Regions from separate parts of the Paenibacillus sp. sg306046 genome, predicted to be linked through region 4. Evidence: riboswitches for the same ligand, from Rfam matches in the RefSeq annotation. Region 4 holds a riboswitch; each other region holds the start of a gene.
The links. A riboswitch is a leader RNA that binds a small molecule or an ion and turns the genes downstream of it on or off. The one in region 4 is predicted to bind cyclic di-AMP.
Positions count from the first base shown of each region.

Region 1 (4,209 bases), on a different contig from region 4:
GTTATCTGCACGAACGGGCAGGCGGTGCTGAGCGAGGAACAGAAGCTGCTGCTGCAAGCGAGACGGATCGAGGTGACCGAGCAGGAAGTGGCCGCGTTTATCGGCGAAGCAGGGAAATTGCGGCAGGTGGAATTCGCTGACGGGACCCGCATTGAGCGAACGGGCGGGTTTGTTGCTCCTGAATGGCTTCCGCATGCGTCCTTTGAAGCGTCGCTGCAGTATGAAGTGAACAAGCTGGGCGGGATTGCCGCCGATGAGTGGGGCAAAAGCACGGTTCCGGGCTTGTACGCCGCAGGGGATGCCGCTTACGTGATGCCTTCTCAGCTGATCCTTGCCGCCGCAGCGGGCAGCAGAGCGGCTGCCGCCATTAATTTGGAGCTGACGGAGGACGATTTCGCTTAACGAAAACGGAGCGCGGACGTTCGTGGCTGATCTCGCAGGGAGCCGTGTCTGGAGGGCAGCCGGTCAAATCGTCTATGCCGCCGCCGGATAATCCATTCAGCTTTTTGCTTGCGGCAGGTATATTTTAAGATAATCGAATGTATAAGTTTTCAGCGGAGCTGAAGAATTCGATTATCGCAAGAAAAGCAACCGCGAAAACACGGATGCAAGTATACCAGCCAGGCAAAGGAGACTTCTAGCATGCTGATTCAGACGAGAACGATTCAAGCGAAGCCGGGACATGCCGATACAATCATCGAGCGATTCAGTCGGCCGGGTGCGATGGACAAGATGCCCGGCCTGCTCGATATTAGCGTCATGGTAAATAAACGCAGCAAGGATATGGATGAGGTTTTGGTCATGATTCGCTGGGAATCGGAGGAAGCGTGGAAAAACTGGGAACGAAGCCCGGAGCATATCGAGGGGCATCGCAACCAGAAGGATCGCACGCCTCCGGACTTTGTCATTAGCACCACTGTTAATATGTATGAATTGAAAGCAGCGCGCGTCGGTCAAGCTGCCGGTTCCGAAGCTTAGCGAAAAGTTACAGATAGCCAAACACCCCTTACTCCAGAACGGGGAAGCCGTCATGGCTTCCGACTCGTTCGGAGGAAAGGGGTGTTAGAGCTTGCTCATGAGACTAAGGCATCAACCGATTTCGTTTCTTTAATTCGCAATAAACTCCTGCACCCAAACGCCATTGTAGTAAGCAACGCCGATTTTCGTATAGTTCGGGCTCATTATATTTTGCCGATGGCCTGCACTGTTCATCCAGGCAGTCATAACCTCTTGCGGATCACGTTGTCCTTTGGCGATATTTTCGCCGGCGTATGAATAGTTAATGCCATAAGTTTTCATCATATCAAATGGAGAGCCGTAAGTCGGCGACGTATGATCGAAATAATTGCGGCTGTACATATCCTTCGCTTTATCCAGCGCCATATTGGCAAGCGCCGGGTCGCTCGTCAGCGGCGACAAGCCGGCTTTGGCCCGCTCGGCGTTCACGATTGTCACCACTTGCTCAGCGTAAGCAGAGGCCGTGTCTGTACCGGACGGCGCGCTTGGCGCTGCCGGCGCTTCTGTGCCTCCTGCCGGCGTTCCCGGAGCCGTTCCCGTGTCTGGCGTCGGCGTTCCGGCGTCAGAGCCCGGAATAGAGCCGCTGTCCGGCGTTCCGGCGTCAGAGCCCGGAACGGAGCCGCTGTCCGGCGTTCCAGCGTCAGAGCCTGGAACGGAGCCGTTGTCCGGCGTTCCAGCGTCAGAGCCTGGAACGGAGCCGCTGTCCGGCGTTCCGGCGTCAGAGCCCGGAACGGAGCCGTTGTCCGGCGTTCCAGCGTCAGAGCCCGGCGTCACCGGAGCAGGCGTATAGCCCCCGAAGAAGCCGCCGCCATACAAGTCTTGCAGGCCCGGATAATTGCCTTGCAATTGCGGGCATACTATGCGAAGGTTAGCGCCTTGAACGTGTTGAAGCAGCTCGTTCAGCGACAATCCGTACGTTTGCTGAAGACGGTTCGCGATGAGATCCTGTCCGATCGGAGCAGTCGTCGGCGCTGCAAAGGCAGAGCCTGCTCCAGCAACGACACTAATGGCGAGCGCACCTGTCAAAACGGTTTTTTTGAAACGCATTACATCCATCCTCTCCTTATGTTGGCCTGCGAGGTTAGCTGACGGGTTCGGGTCAAAGAGCAATCACCCGGCCGCAGATGCGGCTTCACCCCTGAATCGTGGGTTCCCCGCGCTTCTTACAGAAGCTTCGGCCTTTCGTTTAGTTTTGTCCGCCCGAACTGGCCCAAGCGAGCCGTTCGTTGCGGTTGCCTCATAGTAACATGATCCACAAGGCGAAGCATCCCGTAAAAGTTTCCATGTTAAAATTTACAATACGTTCAAAATTGAGAAAAGCAGGACTGCGCCTATACGTTTTTAGACCTAAAAAAGCCGAAACTCCGCGTCAAAACGCGGAAATTTCGGTTTTTTTCGTTGAGGATTTCCGAGCTTCAGGGGGACGATTGTCCCTGACGGATTGCGATTTATCCGGGGGCTTCCAGATGTGGAAACCGCGTGTCCCATTTATTGGTGAAGACATCGAAGTAAATTATGGTATAATGGAAAAAATGTCCTGAACTTTGTCGAATTATGTAAACTGACGGCGGTGCAGCGACATTTGTTTTGGCCGCAAAGGGGGAGGATACTCGCAACACGTTAGATCCCTTTAAAATCTATTTTATATTGGAGGAACCGCATCAACATGGACAAGAAAACCGGTATGTCGTTTTATGCAAAAAATCTGCTGCTTTCATCGATCAACATTGTCCTGATTGGGGCGCTTCTGATTATCTCCAGCTACTTTATTCAGAAGTCGATACTGATCAAGCAGCTTCACAACCAGATCGAAACGGTTACCGCAGCCTGGTTCAAGCAAATTGACATTGGCAAGGTACAGAAAGCCATGCAGGAAAAAAGCTATGACGGCCCTGTGCAGGCCGAGCTGCGCGATTTGATGGATTCGGCGAGCAAGTACAATCCGACGATTGCCCAAGCCTATATTTTCGGCACGGAGCTGAAGGACGGGAACAAAACCTCCATCACGGCGGTGCCGACGCATCTGGTGCAGCCGTTGAAGGAGGGGAATTTGGGGATTGGCGATATGTACGAGCAGCCGCAGGTCGTCGTTGATACGGTGACCAAAATGCTGGCCTCGCAAAATTCCGAATTTTCCACCGTATATGACGACACGCTCGGCACCTGGGTCACGATTGCTTATCCTTTGAAGGACAGCAGTGGCCGTATCTTTGCTTATTTTGCCGTTGATGCGGATGCTTCTGCCGTTCCAAATGGACTCAAGACGCTTCTTACATACGGGTTGTTGATTTTGGCCGGTTCGCTTGTGCTGATCCTGCTTGTGCAGTTCTACATTGTCAAACGCACGCTCTCGCCGATCAAGGAGCTGATTCGGGGAATCGAGCAGGTGAGTGCGGGCAATCTTGACGTGGAGATCAAGACAGGGCGCGATGACCTCGGGATTATCAACGATAAGTTTAACATCATGACCCGCAAGATGAACAATACCATTGTGAAGGTTCAGGAGCTGTCTGTCCAGGTGGCCGATTCGGCGAAGAGCCTCTACTCCACGATGGAAGAAAACAATCAGCATGCCGAAGCGATCAATGAGCATATCAAAATGATAGCCGACAACATCAAACACCAGGAAAGCTCCAGCACGGAAAGCTCACGGGCCATTTCCGAAATTTCCGGCGTTATCCAGACGATTGCCCACAGCTCCTCTGGCGTAGCCGACGAAGCAAACGACGTGGAGCGCAAATCGTCGCAAGGAGATATGGCGGTGCAAGACATGGCTGAGCAAATGAAAGTGATCGACCAGTTTGTAAAGGACACTTCGGCAACCGTCGGCCTGCTGGATCGCCGCTCGCAAGAAATCGGCAACATTCTCGGTCTGATTACCGGTATTGCCAATCAAACGAATATGCTTGCCTTGAATGCCGCCATTGAAGCTTCGCGCGTCGGCGAGCATGGCCGCGGATTTTCAGTCGTTGCCGGCGAAGTGCGCAAGCTGGCCGAGCAATCCCATCAGTCCGCCGATCAGATTTCAGCGTTGATCAAGGAGGTGCAATCCGAAATTCATCAGGTTGCGCAATCCATGAGCCATGGCACAGAGGTTGTGGGGAAGGGCATGGTTATGGCTGAAGAAACGGGCAGGCTGTTCTCCGAAATTTTGACCTCCACGAGAAAGGTATCGCTGCAAATTCAGGACGT
Region 1 is NZ_JCAMRT010000010.1:25,740-29,948, forward strand. It holds gene AC6ROY_RS12120 (NAD(P)/FAD-dependent oxidoreductase) at 1-402, shown strand, start outside; gene AC6ROY_RS12125 (antibiotic biosynthesis monooxygenase) at 643-978, shown strand; gene AC6ROY_RS12130 (CAP domain-containing protein) at 1,108-2,064, opposite strand; cyclic di-AMP (ydaO/yuaA leader) riboswitch at 2,073-2,207, opposite strand; gene AC6ROY_RS12135 (methyl-accepting chemotaxis protein) at 2,684-4,209, shown strand, end outside.
Region 1: it holds a riboswitch for cyclic di-AMP, as region 4 does, so the genes downstream of both, AC6ROY_RS12130 (CAP domain-containing protein) here and AC6ROY_RS22220 (resuscitation-promoting factor) in region 4, are expected to answer to the same signal.

Region 2 (4,209 bases), on a different contig from region 4:
CAGCAGCGCTGCCGATGGCTCGGGTTGTTTGCGATGCGTCTTGCCGCTGAGCCAGCGGCCAGGCTGCCGCTGAGCCAGCAGCGTGGCGCTTGCTTTAAGGAAGCCGCGCTACGGGCAGCGACGGCGGGCGGCGCAGCCGTCCGTGCAGCTTGCTGAGCAGCAAGCCGACAGCCGCCGGGACAAGGAAATACGCGAAGCCTGTGGCCGCTTGCAGCGTGTTCCCGTCGTATACCAGCGACAGTCCCATCAAAATGCTGTCCATCGACGCATGGGCGAAGACGGCCGTCAGAAAGCCGTAACGGAGAAACACATACCCGAAGATGACGCCGATCACGGTGACTTCGATCAGCCGTGTATACACCGGATAAATCGGGTATTGCGTGTGGCTCATCGCCCAGATGACGCTGGGGATCAAGACGGCTACAGCCGGGCTGCGGGTCAACCGCAGCAACAGCGATACGCCGAGCAGCCGGTAAATTGCCTCCTCCGAAATGGCTGCCGACCAGGCAAGCAGCGGGAACAGCGCCGGCTGCCTCATGTTGTAGACGGAGTCGGACGGATCATTCACCGCCCACACGTCGAATACGGCCGAGGCGGACACAAACAGCATCTGCTGGACGCCGAGTATAAACAGGCCTATGACATAGCCGTCCTGCATGGATTGCTTGGCTTGCGCGCCAAAGTCGTCGTCCCTCCAGACCGGCCATGGACGTTTGCCGCTGTTTTGCATCAGCCGGCCGCCCGCGAGCATCGCGAAATACGTCGAGACGGCCATCAGCGTGACATAAATGTTGATGATCCATAAATAAAGGATAGCGTTAAGATCTGACGGGCCGCTTCCATGAGTCGTGCGGAACGCAGGCAGCATATTGAAATTGTTCAGTACGTACAAGGCGAGAAAAACAAGCGCGAGCACAAGCCCGCGGGTAAACGTAATTTGCCGCCGCTGACGGATGACGATAAAGAGCGCGGCCAGCGCCATAGCCAGCGAAGCAAGCAAGCTGATGCGGGTCAGCAAGCCGGACATGTCATCCTGCTGCTCCTGCCAGCTCAGGAAGCTGTCCGGCGGCGGAAATACCGGGCGGAAGGCGATGACCTTCCCGCCAGCGATTTGCAGCTGCAGCTCCAGCGGCGCTTCGCCGATTCGCTCCGTTTTGCTGACGAAGACAAGCACCGCTTCGCCCGCCGGGTTGCTCCTGTTACGCTGCGTGAAGCCTGCTAGGTCGAAGCCCATGTCGCGCACCGCTTGCTCGGCGGCAGCCTCCGGGCTGCTTTCCAGCGTTGGCAGCGTTTCGGTGCGGGCAGTGGGCGCTTTGTATGCGCTGAAGCTCAGCAAGCTGCCGGTCGTGAAATTTACGCCCGCATAATACGTCGCTGCGCCATCCTGAATTTCCACCTCGTAAAAATCGAGCGGGAAGCGCGCCGCGAATCGGGCTTGGTATTCCTCAGCCAGCTTCGCCTGCTGCAAGTATCCGCTGCGCGACATCGACGACTGGAACAGCGTATGGGCGGTGTACGTCTGCGACAGGCCGAAGCGGCGGTCGATGAAGGCGGCGGCCGCCTCCACGGCGGCCTGCTTGCTGATTGCAGGACCGGCCGGCGGTTTCGCGTTTTCGGAGGGACGCTTGTCGAACAACGGAGCGGCATAGGACAAGCCGAAATAAAGCAGCAGCCCGATAAGGGCGAGCAGCAGCGGGGGGCGGTGCTGAAAGGTTGGCATGGCGCACTCCTTGTCCGGTTCAAAATTAGGCCGAGTCCGGCACAGACTCATCATGTAGCCGTTGCTGGTGGGCCTGATCAGCCTGCATTTGTATTGTATTCGCAGCACAGCTCATCCATGCTTGCTGATAATTGTATGATAACACGCGTAAGAACCGGAAAAAACAAGCGAGCGCAAGCGCCGACCGTATGGGATCGCTTACATATACTGCGGACTCGCTTTATTCGCGTACAAAGGGGAAAAACAGCTTTGTACTTCTGTTCAAACCCGCTTATAATTCATATGAATTGAATCGCAAAGCCGAATTTCAAAGATGCCGCTTTTGCATCGCGCATTGAAAACGGGGGAACCATGAAACTTGGGGTGAATTCCGTGCCCGGCCGTCAGGCTGCGGGGCATGGATAGGGTGCCTGTACATCCGAATCCGACAGCTAACCTCGTAGGCTTGTATGCAGGAACCTTGTACACAGCACTGGGTTTCCCGTGCTTTTTTTGTTGTTCACAAACGGTAATGAGGTGCCCCATGAGATGAAAAAAAACGCTCACGCCGTGAAAAAATTCGAACTGACGCCGCCGCAAATTCTTGTAGCCGGCTTTGCCGCGATCGTCTTGCTGGGTACGGTGCTGCTTATGCTGCCTGTCTCGGCGGCCGACGGCAATCCGACGCCGCTGCTTGATGCGTTGTTTACGGCAACCTCGGCGACCTGTGTCACCGGACTTGTCGTGGTGGATACCGGGCTGCACTGGTCGTTGTTCGGCAAAGTGGTCATCGCCGTGCTGATCCAGGTCGGAGGTCTCGGCTTTATGACGATGTCAACCTTGTTTGCATTTATGCTTAAGAAGCGGATTTCGCTCAAGGAGCGGCTGATCCTGCAGGAAGCGATGAATCAGGGCAGCATGGAAGGCATCATACGTCTGATTCGCAAGGTGCTGATTTATTCGCTGACGATCGAAGTGGCGGCCGCGGTCGTGCTGGCGATCCGTTGGTCGTTTGACCTCGGACTGGTCCGGGGGATCGGCTACGGTGTGTTTCACGCCATTTCGTTTTTTAATAATGCGGGCTTTGATTTATTCGGCCCGGTGACGGGACCGTTTTCCGGTTTGACTGCATACGCCGCTGATGTCACGGTAAATGTCGTGTCGATGGCGCTTATTGTGCTGGGAGGACTCGGGTTTGTCGTGTTGTCGGATTTGCTGGAGCTGAGGAAAAGGTCGTTCAGGCAAAAGCATAAGCTGTCGCTGCACTCCAAGGTGGTGCTGTCGGCAAGCGGTCTGCTGATCGCGCTTGGCGCCGTCGTCATTTTTATGTTCGAATATTCCAATACGCGAACGCTTGGGCCACTCGGCTGGGACGGCAAGCTGCTGGCCTCCTTCTTTCAATCCGTATCGCCGCGGACCGCTGGCGCCAATACCGTCGATATAGCCGGGCTGCGCCAGGCGACCCAGTTTTTCATCATCATTCTGATGTTTATTGGAGCTTCGCCCGGCTCAACGGGCGGCGGAGTGAAGACGACGACGTTTACAGTGCTTGTCGGAGCCATGATGGCGATGATTCGGGGCAAGGAGGACATCGTGTTATTCCGGTACCGTCTCGGCAAAGACCGGATTTTGAAGGCGATCACGCTGACGATGCTGGCGTTGTTTCTGGTGATGACGGTGACGATGCTGCTGTCGACGACGGAGGATCACAGCTTCCTGATGATTTTGTTCGAGGTTGTCTCGGCATTCGGCACGGTCGGGCTCAGTATGGGACTGACGCCCGAGCTGTCAAGCTTCGGCAAGGTGCTGATTGCGTTTACGATGTTTGCCGGCCGTCTGGGATTGCTGACGCTTGCTTATGCGCTCACGCCCAAAGCCGAGAAAGAGCTGTACAGATACCCGGAAGGGAAAATCACCATCGGATAGGGGAAAAGACACAGGATGAAACGCAGTCAATATGCAGTCATCGGTTTGGGCCGATTCGGCTCCAGTTTGGCCAAAGAGCTGATCAAGCTTGGCTATGAGGTTATGGGCATTGATAAGGATGAGGAAGCGGTTGAGGCGCTGAGTGATGAGCTAACCCATGTAGTCGTAGCCGATTCGACGGACGAGGACGTGATTCGGTCGCTAGGTCTGCGTAACTTTGACTGTGTGGTTGTGTCCATCGGCGACGATATCCAGGCGAGCATTTTAACGACGATTTTGCTCAAGGATACCGGGACGAAGATGGTCGTAGCCAAAGCGCTGTCCGAGCTGCATGGCAAGGTGCTGGACAAGATCGGCGTCGATCGCGTCATTTTCCCGGAACGCGATATGGGCGTTCGGGTGGCGCATCAGCTCGTTTCGCCGAACTTGCTCGATTATATCGAGCTGTCCAGCGAATATACGATTGCCGAGCTGACCGTGCCGCGCTGTCTGAACGGGCGGACGCTCAAGGATCTCGACACGCGGGCCAAATACGGCTGCAGCATCGTTGCTATTAATAAGAAGGAAGGCGTCATTATCGCCCC
Region 2 is NZ_JCAMRT010000012.1:155,359-159,567, forward strand. It holds gene AC6ROY_RS14390 (CPBP family intramembrane glutamic endopeptidase) at 95-1,720, opposite strand; cyclic di-AMP (ydaO/yuaA leader) riboswitch at 2,009-2,181, shown strand; gene AC6ROY_RS14395 (TrkH family potassium uptake protein) at 2,249-3,625, shown strand; gene AC6ROY_RS14400 (potassium channel family protein) at 3,641-4,209, shown strand, end outside.
Region 2: it holds a riboswitch for cyclic di-AMP, as region 4 does, so the genes downstream of both, AC6ROY_RS14395 (TrkH family potassium uptake protein) here and AC6ROY_RS22220 (resuscitation-promoting factor) in region 4, are expected to answer to the same signal.

Region 3 (4,209 bases), on a different contig from region 4:
TTTGTGGAAGGCGGCCCGGAACAGTTTTTTCAGGAAAGGCAGGATGTAATAGTCGGCTCCGAATTTACCAGCATTAGCTCCAGCGACAAGGATGACAATACCAAGCATGGCCATCCAAGGGTTTGTGCTGATTGTGCCAGCGAACATAAACATGAAGTTCATCAGCAGTCCGAAAAACATTGCGGCTGTTGTCAGAGCGCCAAGGATGAGGCCGAGTCCGACCAGAAATTCACCAAGCGGGATCAGGAAGTTGAAAATCTTGGCATTCGGCAAAGCAAAGGTTTCGATAAAAGCAGTGTAGGTCGGATAAATCAATTCCTTCGTTGTTTTGTCGGCTACCGGGTTGGCGACGGCATTTTTCAAAAATCCGCCTGCGTTAAACGGCGTTGCTGCGGTCAGCTTTTCCCAACCGTGGATCATCCAGTCAAAGCCAAGGTACAATCTGAGGAAGGTCAGCAATACGGCAGCGTATCGGTTTTCTCTGAGCCAGTTCATCATGTGAATCATCTCCTTTGTTTATCTGACTTCAGTATAAGCTTGCCGCGCAATAAAATAAGTGAAAAAAATCACAAACAAATATCTTTTTCAATTGCTTATGGAAAATCAGTGCTGGCGTGTGCGCGCAATCAGGTCTGAAACGGTCACAAACTGGTAGCCGCGGGCCTTCAGATCGGGCAAAATGACACGAAGAGCGGCCACGGTTTGACTGCAGTCTCCTTCGAGATCGTGAAACAGGATGATGTCCCCGTTATGCACATTGCCGAGCACCTGCTGTACAATTTTATCCGCACCCGGCTTGCGCCAATCCTTCGTGTCCTGGTACCAGGACCACATGACGACGGTCAGCTTGTCTTCTTTCATCGAGCTCAGCAGTTGATCGTTATAGAAGCCGCCGGGAGGACGGAATACGTGAGGCATCTGCTCGGTAATATCAAAAATCACTTCCTGCGTATGGCGAATTTCACGGACGAGCCGGTCAGGCGGATAGTTTTTCAAATAATGATGGTCGAAAGTATGGTTGGCAATTTCATGCCCTTCATTAACTTCACGAATTGCGATCGCCGGGTACATTTGAACCCGTTTGCCAAGCACGAAGAAAGTCCCCTTGGCTTCATAAGCATGCAGCAGGTCGAGAATTTGCGGCGTATACAGCGGATTTGGCCCGTCGTCGAACGTGAGGGCGATCAGCTTCTGGTCCGTTTCCACCTTCCAGACGACCTCTTCCTGGCCAGGCACCCTGGTTGTTGCCCCATAAGCCGTTGCCTGAGCAGCCGCAGCCGCTGTGAGCGAGCGAGTCTCCGGCGCGCCCGGCGGTCCGGCTTCCACTGGAGAAGGGACGGCGAGCAGACAGCCGCTAAGCAGCAGCAACGTTCCCCGATAGGCGATCCGTGTCGTTATGCTTTGACAAATTCCCACCTGCATCACTCCCCATAGCTTGTCAGCTGTTAGTGTCCGATGAAGGGAGCCGTAATATGCAGCTTGTCGAATGGATAATACCGGAGGCGGCGAGTTCCGGCCAGACTGCGGATCAAGGTCAAGTTGTCCCCCCATAAACAAAAAACAGCGATCCGAGGATCGCTGTGCGGCTGCTTCTCTCTGTCTGGCAGGGATCAGGAAGCGAGGATGTACACCTTGACCTGCTGAATGCCAAAGGTCATCGCCTGCTGGCGGCTTTGGGGGAGAAAGATATCGATTTTGTTGCCTTTAATCGCGCTGCCGGTATCGCTTGCTATGGCATACATGCCTCCGACCGGCAACCCGTCATGGGAATAACCTTCCACATAAACCTTGCTGCCAAGCGGAATGACGTTCGGATCGACGGCAATCGTACCCAGCTTCAGATGGTTGCCCATATAGTCAAGGTTGTAGCCGCCATTTTCGGCAGGACTTGCCGTATAGGCAGAGGCTTTAGCCTCAATAACTTTGGAGTAGTTCATAGCGATAGCCATCGTCTGAGGGCGGTACCAGGCCGGAGCATGATATTGACCGTCTGTTGACAAAATGGCGATCCGGTTTTGTCCGTCCCATTGGATATGGGTACCGAACGTATCGGCCAGCAGACGAAACGGCAAGTACACACGGCCATCTACGATGGAGGCAGGTGTGTCCAGCGCAGCCGTCTGTTCGTTGATCTTGGCTTGGCGATCGCCGGTCGTCAGTGTTAGCTTTTCCTCGGCATTGCTGACGGTAAGTGCGATCTGCGAACCGACCTTCTGCCATTGAATATCGAAGCCTAGCTTGTCAGCCATGGCCCGAACCGGCACCTGCAGCTTGGAATTGCTGTCAACCAACGGCTGTGAATCAGGGAATTGCATGAGCTGGTCATTCAACTGCACCTTGATATCGGTGTCTGCATGATTGACCTCAGCCTGAGCGGGCGTGGAAGCGGCCAGCGATGCAGGCAGCAAAAATAAGCTTGCCAGCAGCACGGTGTTCAAAAATTTATTCAACTGTTTTCCCTCCTGTCGAGCCTCCGAGGTTAGTTGTCGGGTTCGGGAAGAGGATTTTCCCTAAGCTCGATTCGGCAGCAAGGCTGCTGGAATCGTCTATTCACCCCATGTGATGCGTCCCCCGTACGTTCAGAACAAACTGTTCGATTCGGCTTTTAAGACTTTACCATAGCGCTTCCAGCCCTTCAATGCATAAATCCATCCAGCTTTCCCAGCAGGATTACCGTGTCCGGCAATCGGATGATACAATAGACAGAAGAAAGCAATCGAAGAGGAGGGCTGATATGTATAAACGAGACTATATTATGCGGCTTATCGAGCAGACGGCAAAGGTGATCGGGCAGGTCATGCACATGCGGGGCCGGGCGCTTCAGGAACGGATGGACATTTTACATCAGGCGATGAAGCGGCTGGTCGGTCTGGATACCCGGCTGCTGCAGGCGCTTGCGGTCCGTGATTTGCTGGAGCTTATTTCCCAGGGGGGGCGGCCTGATGTCGGCAAAGCGCTGGCTATGAGCGATATGATGCTGGCCCGCGGCGCATTGCTGCAGGAAGCGGGGCAGTCCGGTCAGGCCGCCCAGGAGGCGGCCAGATGGGCGGAACTGCTGCTGCTTGTGCGCGCCGATGAAGAGGATCGCACGATGCAGGCGGAAATCGACACGCGGATCGAAGCGGCGCTGGCGCTTGTAGGCCGCAGTCCGCTGGGCCAGGAGGCGCTTGATCTGCTGATCCCTTATTATGAAGAAACAGGCCGGTTCGCTAAAGCGGAGGATGCGCTGTTTCACCGTTTGTCCGCAGATGAAGGCTTGCAGCGGGCAGATCGTGCGGATTCCGATCGGCTGGATGTACTGGAACGCGGACTGATGATGTATGCCAGATGGGCCGAGCTGGAGGGGCATCAGCTGGCCGCCGGGGGGCTGACTGCCGAAGAAGTGGAGCAAAGTCAGCGCGAACTCGTAGAAATGAAAAATAGTGCTGTTAATAACCGGTAATTGGTTCCATTCGGTGTCAAGAAATACGAACTATATTTGCTCGGTATTTATCGAATGTTCGTGTTTTTGAGTTGACATGGCATGTTAATCCCTGCTAAACTGAGAGAGCAGAAAACAAGGCCTGCCGCAGGCTGGTCATAAGTTGAATAGTCTCGTATAACATCGGGAATACGGCCCGAAAGTTTCTACCCGAAAACCTTAAATTTTTGGACTACGAGTAAGCGTTGAATCAGAGGTCGGCACAAGTTGTGCTTGGCCTTAACTTGCGCTTAGGGATGTTTCTCGTCGTCCTTCCGATAGCTGGTATGTTGTTGCCGGTTATCCGAGGACGCTTTTTAGATTATAGAAGATATAAGGAAGTAACTTACACTCAACGCCGCCTGACAGTTAGCGGCATACGGAGGTTAACATGGCTGTGCAAGTTGGCGTAATTATGGGAAGCCAGTCGGATTGGGAAACGATGAAGCATGCGTGTGATATTTTGGATGAGCTGGGCGTGGCCTACGAGAAGCGGGTCGTGTCGGCTCACCGTACGCCTGATCTGATGTTTGAATACGCTGAAACCGCGATCGAGCGCGGTCTCAAGCTGATTATCGCCGGAGCCGGCGGCGCCGCTCACCTGCCGGGTATGGTTGCGGCGAAGACGGTGCTGCCGGTCATTGGCGTGCCTGTGAAATCTTCAACGATGAGCGGACTGGATTCCTTGTATTCGATCGTGCAGATGCCTGGCGGGGTGCCGGTAGGCACGATGGCGATCGGGCAAGCGG
Region 3 is NZ_JCAMRT010000027.1:58,537-62,745, reverse strand. It holds gene AC6ROY_RS21950 (DoxX family protein) at 1-498, opposite strand, end outside; gene AC6ROY_RS21945 (polysaccharide deacetylase family protein) at 604-1,416, opposite strand; gene AC6ROY_RS21940 (stalk domain-containing protein) at 1,611-2,450, opposite strand; cyclic di-AMP (ydaO/yuaA leader) riboswitch at 2,454-2,614, opposite strand; gene AC6ROY_RS21935 (DUF6483 family protein) at 2,735-3,442, shown strand; purine riboswitch at 3,575-3,676, shown strand; gene purE (5-(carboxyamino)imidazole ribonucleotide mutase) at 3,852-4,209, shown strand, end outside.
Region 3: it holds a riboswitch for cyclic di-AMP, as region 4 does, so the genes downstream of both, AC6ROY_RS21940 (stalk domain-containing protein) here and AC6ROY_RS22220 (resuscitation-promoting factor) in region 4, are expected to answer to the same signal.

Region 4 (4,209 bases):
GCGGCAGCCGTTCCTCCAGCAGCTTCATCAAAATCGGCGTCGTGACATAATAAGGCAGATTGGCGACAACGCTCACCTTGTCCACGGCTTGGAAATGCTCGGCAAATAAAGCTTGCAAGTCAACCTTCAGCACATCGCCATGTACGACGGACGCATGCGGATACGGGGCCAGCGTTTCCTCCAGCATCGGAAGAAGACGCTGGTCAATCTCGACGGCCACAACCTTGGACGCCTGCTTGGCCAGCTGCTGGGTTAATGCTCCGATCCCGGGGCCGATCTCAAGCGCCCCTTTCGTAGCATCCAGCTCAGCCGCCGATACAATCCGGTTCAGCACATTTTGGTCAATGAGAAAATTTTGTCCCAGGCTTTTCTTCAAAGTGAACCCGTACTTCTGCATCAATTCCTTCGTCCGCTTGGGCGATGCAATGTCGCCGGCCGCTTGTCCGGACGGAAAGTTGGACTGCTGGCTCATGATTCCGCCTCCTTCTGTGCTTCCTGCTCCAGCTCACGCCGGGCCTCGTCGAATTCCGCGCGCGAAATTTGAAACATTCGGCAGCGGTTGTAGAACTGCTTGCCGTTGCAATACCCGATGCCGAGCCGGTTGCCCATCGCCAGCCGTCTGGCCGCAGCCTGAGGATGCACGATCAGCCCGGCTTCCAGCAGGTCGTCCCACGCGATCTCCGACGCCGCTTCAGGACAATCGGTTCGCACGTTGGCGAGCGCAGACCGGATCGCCTCCACGGAGGCGTTTTCGACTCCGATATCTCCCTTGCTTGTTGCGGCCTGCTGGGTCAGAAACGCATGCTTGGCGCCAGGAACCGCGCGCGCGATAATTTTACGGATTCGTTCTCCCGCATGATCCGGATCGGTGAAGATGATGACGCCCCGGCGCTCCTGCGCCAGCCGGATGCGCCGGATAATGCTGTCATTGATCGCCGAGCCGCCGGTTTCGATCGTTTCCGCTTCGACCGCACGTTTGATGGCGACTGTATCGTCCTTGCCTTCGACTACGATAATTTCCTTGATCAAGCTCGATGCTCCTTTCCGAATTCGTACACATGGAAAAAGAAGAGGGCGGTAAGCGCCTCTTCTTGATCCGTTAATCTATATGGACTACCAGTCTTCCCGAATTGCATGTTCCTAATCAGCAGACGGCTTCTTCGGTCCGATGATATATACCGTATATCCGCGTTTAACGCCAAATTTGTCGGCATAGCTATCACTTTGGAAGAAGACGTCAATCTTGTTCCCTTTTACGGCGCTGCCCGTATCTTCAGCCCGGCGGAAGCCGATCCCGTCGATATAGACCCACCAGCCGATCGGGATTACTTTAGGATCGACTGCAATCGTGCGACCTTCCGTTACCTTCGCACCCGAAGACGTTACGCCATATTGCGGATGGCTTGCATCCTTGCCCGTCGATTCCTTACCAGCGGAATACGCGGTCAGCGTAACATTTTTAATCACTTGCTTATAACCGAAATTCACTCCGTTTTTCGTCAGTTCCTCCACCGTCGGCGAGGAGGCTGACAACGCGACAACCGGGCTTTTGGTGCCTACAGCGACAATACGTTTTTTGCTTTGCGTTTGTACAGCTTCGCCAATCACTTCTTCCGAGACCAGTACGCCATCCTCAAACAGCTTCTCGGTTTTCTTGATCTTCAAACCTTCCTGACCCTCTTGAACGACCTGCTCCTTGCCCTTCAACAGCTTGGCGTCATCCTGCTTGACCGTTTCATACGCGATCGCTTCATGCAGCTCGCCTTCTTCCTTCTTCACGCGGACCACTTTCACCGCGCTCTGCGCACTAATTTCACTGTCCAGCGCAGGCACAACCTTATCCAGTTCGCCAAGCGTCACATCCAGCTCCTGCAGCGCACTGGCTACCGTCTTGCCGACCGTATACGCCGTCTTCGTCTCCCCGTCCACCGTAAGCTGTACCGGTGTCGTGCGAGTAACGGTAATCCGGTCCCCCGACTTGATCTTCGAATCCCGTTCATGCGACAGCCGATCGTGATCGGCAACCGCGATCCCTTGCTCATCCAGAATTTGTTGCAGCTGCTCTCCACGGGTTTGGAACGTGCGCTCCTGTCCGTCAACAACAAGCGATACGCGCTTGACAGCCGTACCGTGCAACATCATTAAGAACATGAAAGTCATAGCGAATGAAGTCAAAACGCTTAACGTGATCATACGCAAGTTTCCATGCTTCCATCGCAACGCGAAGGTCATGCTGGATGATCGTCTTTCATGGGTTTGCTCAGTTGTTCCAGCTCCCACTTGTTCGGTCCTCCTTAAAGCCTCGCCATTTTGAGTGTTATGCATGATTAGAGTCTGACGCGACTATGGTAAATTGTTTGGAATGCAATTCCCAACGTTTCTTCCGCTGTCATCAGAGCCGCCACTTGCCTGCTACGTCCCCCCTTCGGGCGCATCGTTACGAACGTGCTTGGACATTTATCCCATCTACGGGGAAACACAAAAAAGTCGCGGAGAAGAGGAACCTTCCCGTGACTTTTTTCATTTGACCCAAATGAAAAGTTAAGCACACGACAATCGTTACCTCTCTCTAGACGCTTACGAGGTTAGCTGACGGATTCGGACTTGAGAGTCGCCCTACCTCCGGCACAATGATGTGCCCGAGGATTCACCCCTTAAAAAAACATCCCGGTGTCGTAATCCGACCGCCGTGATGTGGTTCCCCCGTTTCCCTTGCGGAAACTCAGCGATGTTGGAAAAAGTGTGATCGTATGAAGTTATTATTGAGTGTACGACGCCGAGGCTGAACTTGTAAAGTATACAAACTTCGAAAAAAAGAGCGAATTTGATTCGAATTCGGCATTATTAGAGCTTTTTTAGAAGTAAAATCCATCTATTTCTCGTTGTGACGCAGTTTTTTAACGGATTATCTTCAATTTTCTTGAATCGCGATTCGTATCTCCATTTTTGGATACGCTTTCTTCCTCTCTCTTGGCTACGAAATCTTAAAAAGTCTCATCGCGTTCTGCGTCGTAATCTCCGCCAATTCCTCCATAGAAATCCCTTTAATTTCCGCTGCCGCTTCAGCTACCAGCCGCACATAAGCAGACTCGTTACGTTTGCCCCGATACGGATGCGGCGTCAAGTAAGGCGCGTCCGTTTCGATCAGCAGCCGTTCAAGCGGCACCTGAGCGAGCACCTCCTTCGGCTGCCGGGCGTTTTTGAACGTAACCGGTCCGCCGAACGAAATATAGAAGTTCATATCCAGACAAAGCTTGGCCGTCTCCCAGCTGCCGGAGTAACAATGCATGACGCCGCCGACCTCGGCAGCCCGTTCCTCCTGCAGCGTCTGCACCACATCATGGTGCGCATCGCGGTTATGAATCGCAATCGGCAGTCCTACCCGGCGCGCCAGCCTGATTTGTTCACGAAACACGCGATCCTGAACATCCTTGGGCGACGTATCCCAGTAATAATCGAGTCCGATTTCGCCAATTGCCACAACCTTCTCATGAGCGCACAGCGATTCAAGCCAGACCAGATCGTCATCCGTCATATCCTTGGCGTCCGTCGGATGCCAGCCAACTGTCGAATAAATAAATGCATACTGTTCCGCAAGCGCCAGCGAAGTCGGAATCGTTTCACGGTTGAAGCCGATATTCACAATTCGACGAATTCCGTTTTCCTGCGCGCGGGCAATCACTTCATGTCGGTCTTCATCGAATTCAGGGGCATTCAGGTGCGCATGGGTGTCGATTAACATAACAATCTCCTTTGTGTTGTCTGCTTATTATATAGAAGGAATTAAGACCAGGTTATAGCTGCAGCAGCTCCCGCAAGTCGCGATCCAGGTGAAGCCGCTGTTTCACCAGCAGCTCCTGAGGGTAATAAAGATGGTATTTTCCCATCTGGATGCCGCTGATCGAACGGACAATTTCTGATTTATGTGAGATTTCCGTCAGCTGGTCATGCGAATCAAGCAACAAAATGGGTAGCTTCTCATCCTGCTCTCCCGGCCGGTATACATCGTAAGACTGGTCCGAAGGAAAATCCACCTCAAGGTAGTAAACCGGATCAATGCCTGCCGCCGTCAACTGCTCCCGCAGCCGCTCCAGCACGTCCACATCCAACCTCTCCAGCGTCACATACTTGAACAAGCGCCGCTGCAGGAACCGGCTGCACAGGTCTGCCAGCACTTCGTCCTGCTCCAGTGTCCACTGCATCAGCGTC
Region 4 is NZ_JCAMRT010000028.1:49,425-53,633, forward strand. It holds gene rsmA (16S rRNA (adenine(1518)-N(6)/adenine(1519)-N(6))-dimethyltransferase RsmA) at 1-472, opposite strand, end outside; gene rnmV (ribonuclease M5) at 469-1,029, opposite strand; gene AC6ROY_RS22220 (resuscitation-promoting factor) at 1,141-2,232, opposite strand; cyclic di-AMP (ydaO/yuaA leader) riboswitch at 2,559-2,738, opposite strand; gene AC6ROY_RS22225 (TatD family hydrolase) at 2,975-3,742, opposite strand; gene AC6ROY_RS22230 (HD domain-containing protein) at 3,795-4,209, opposite strand, start outside.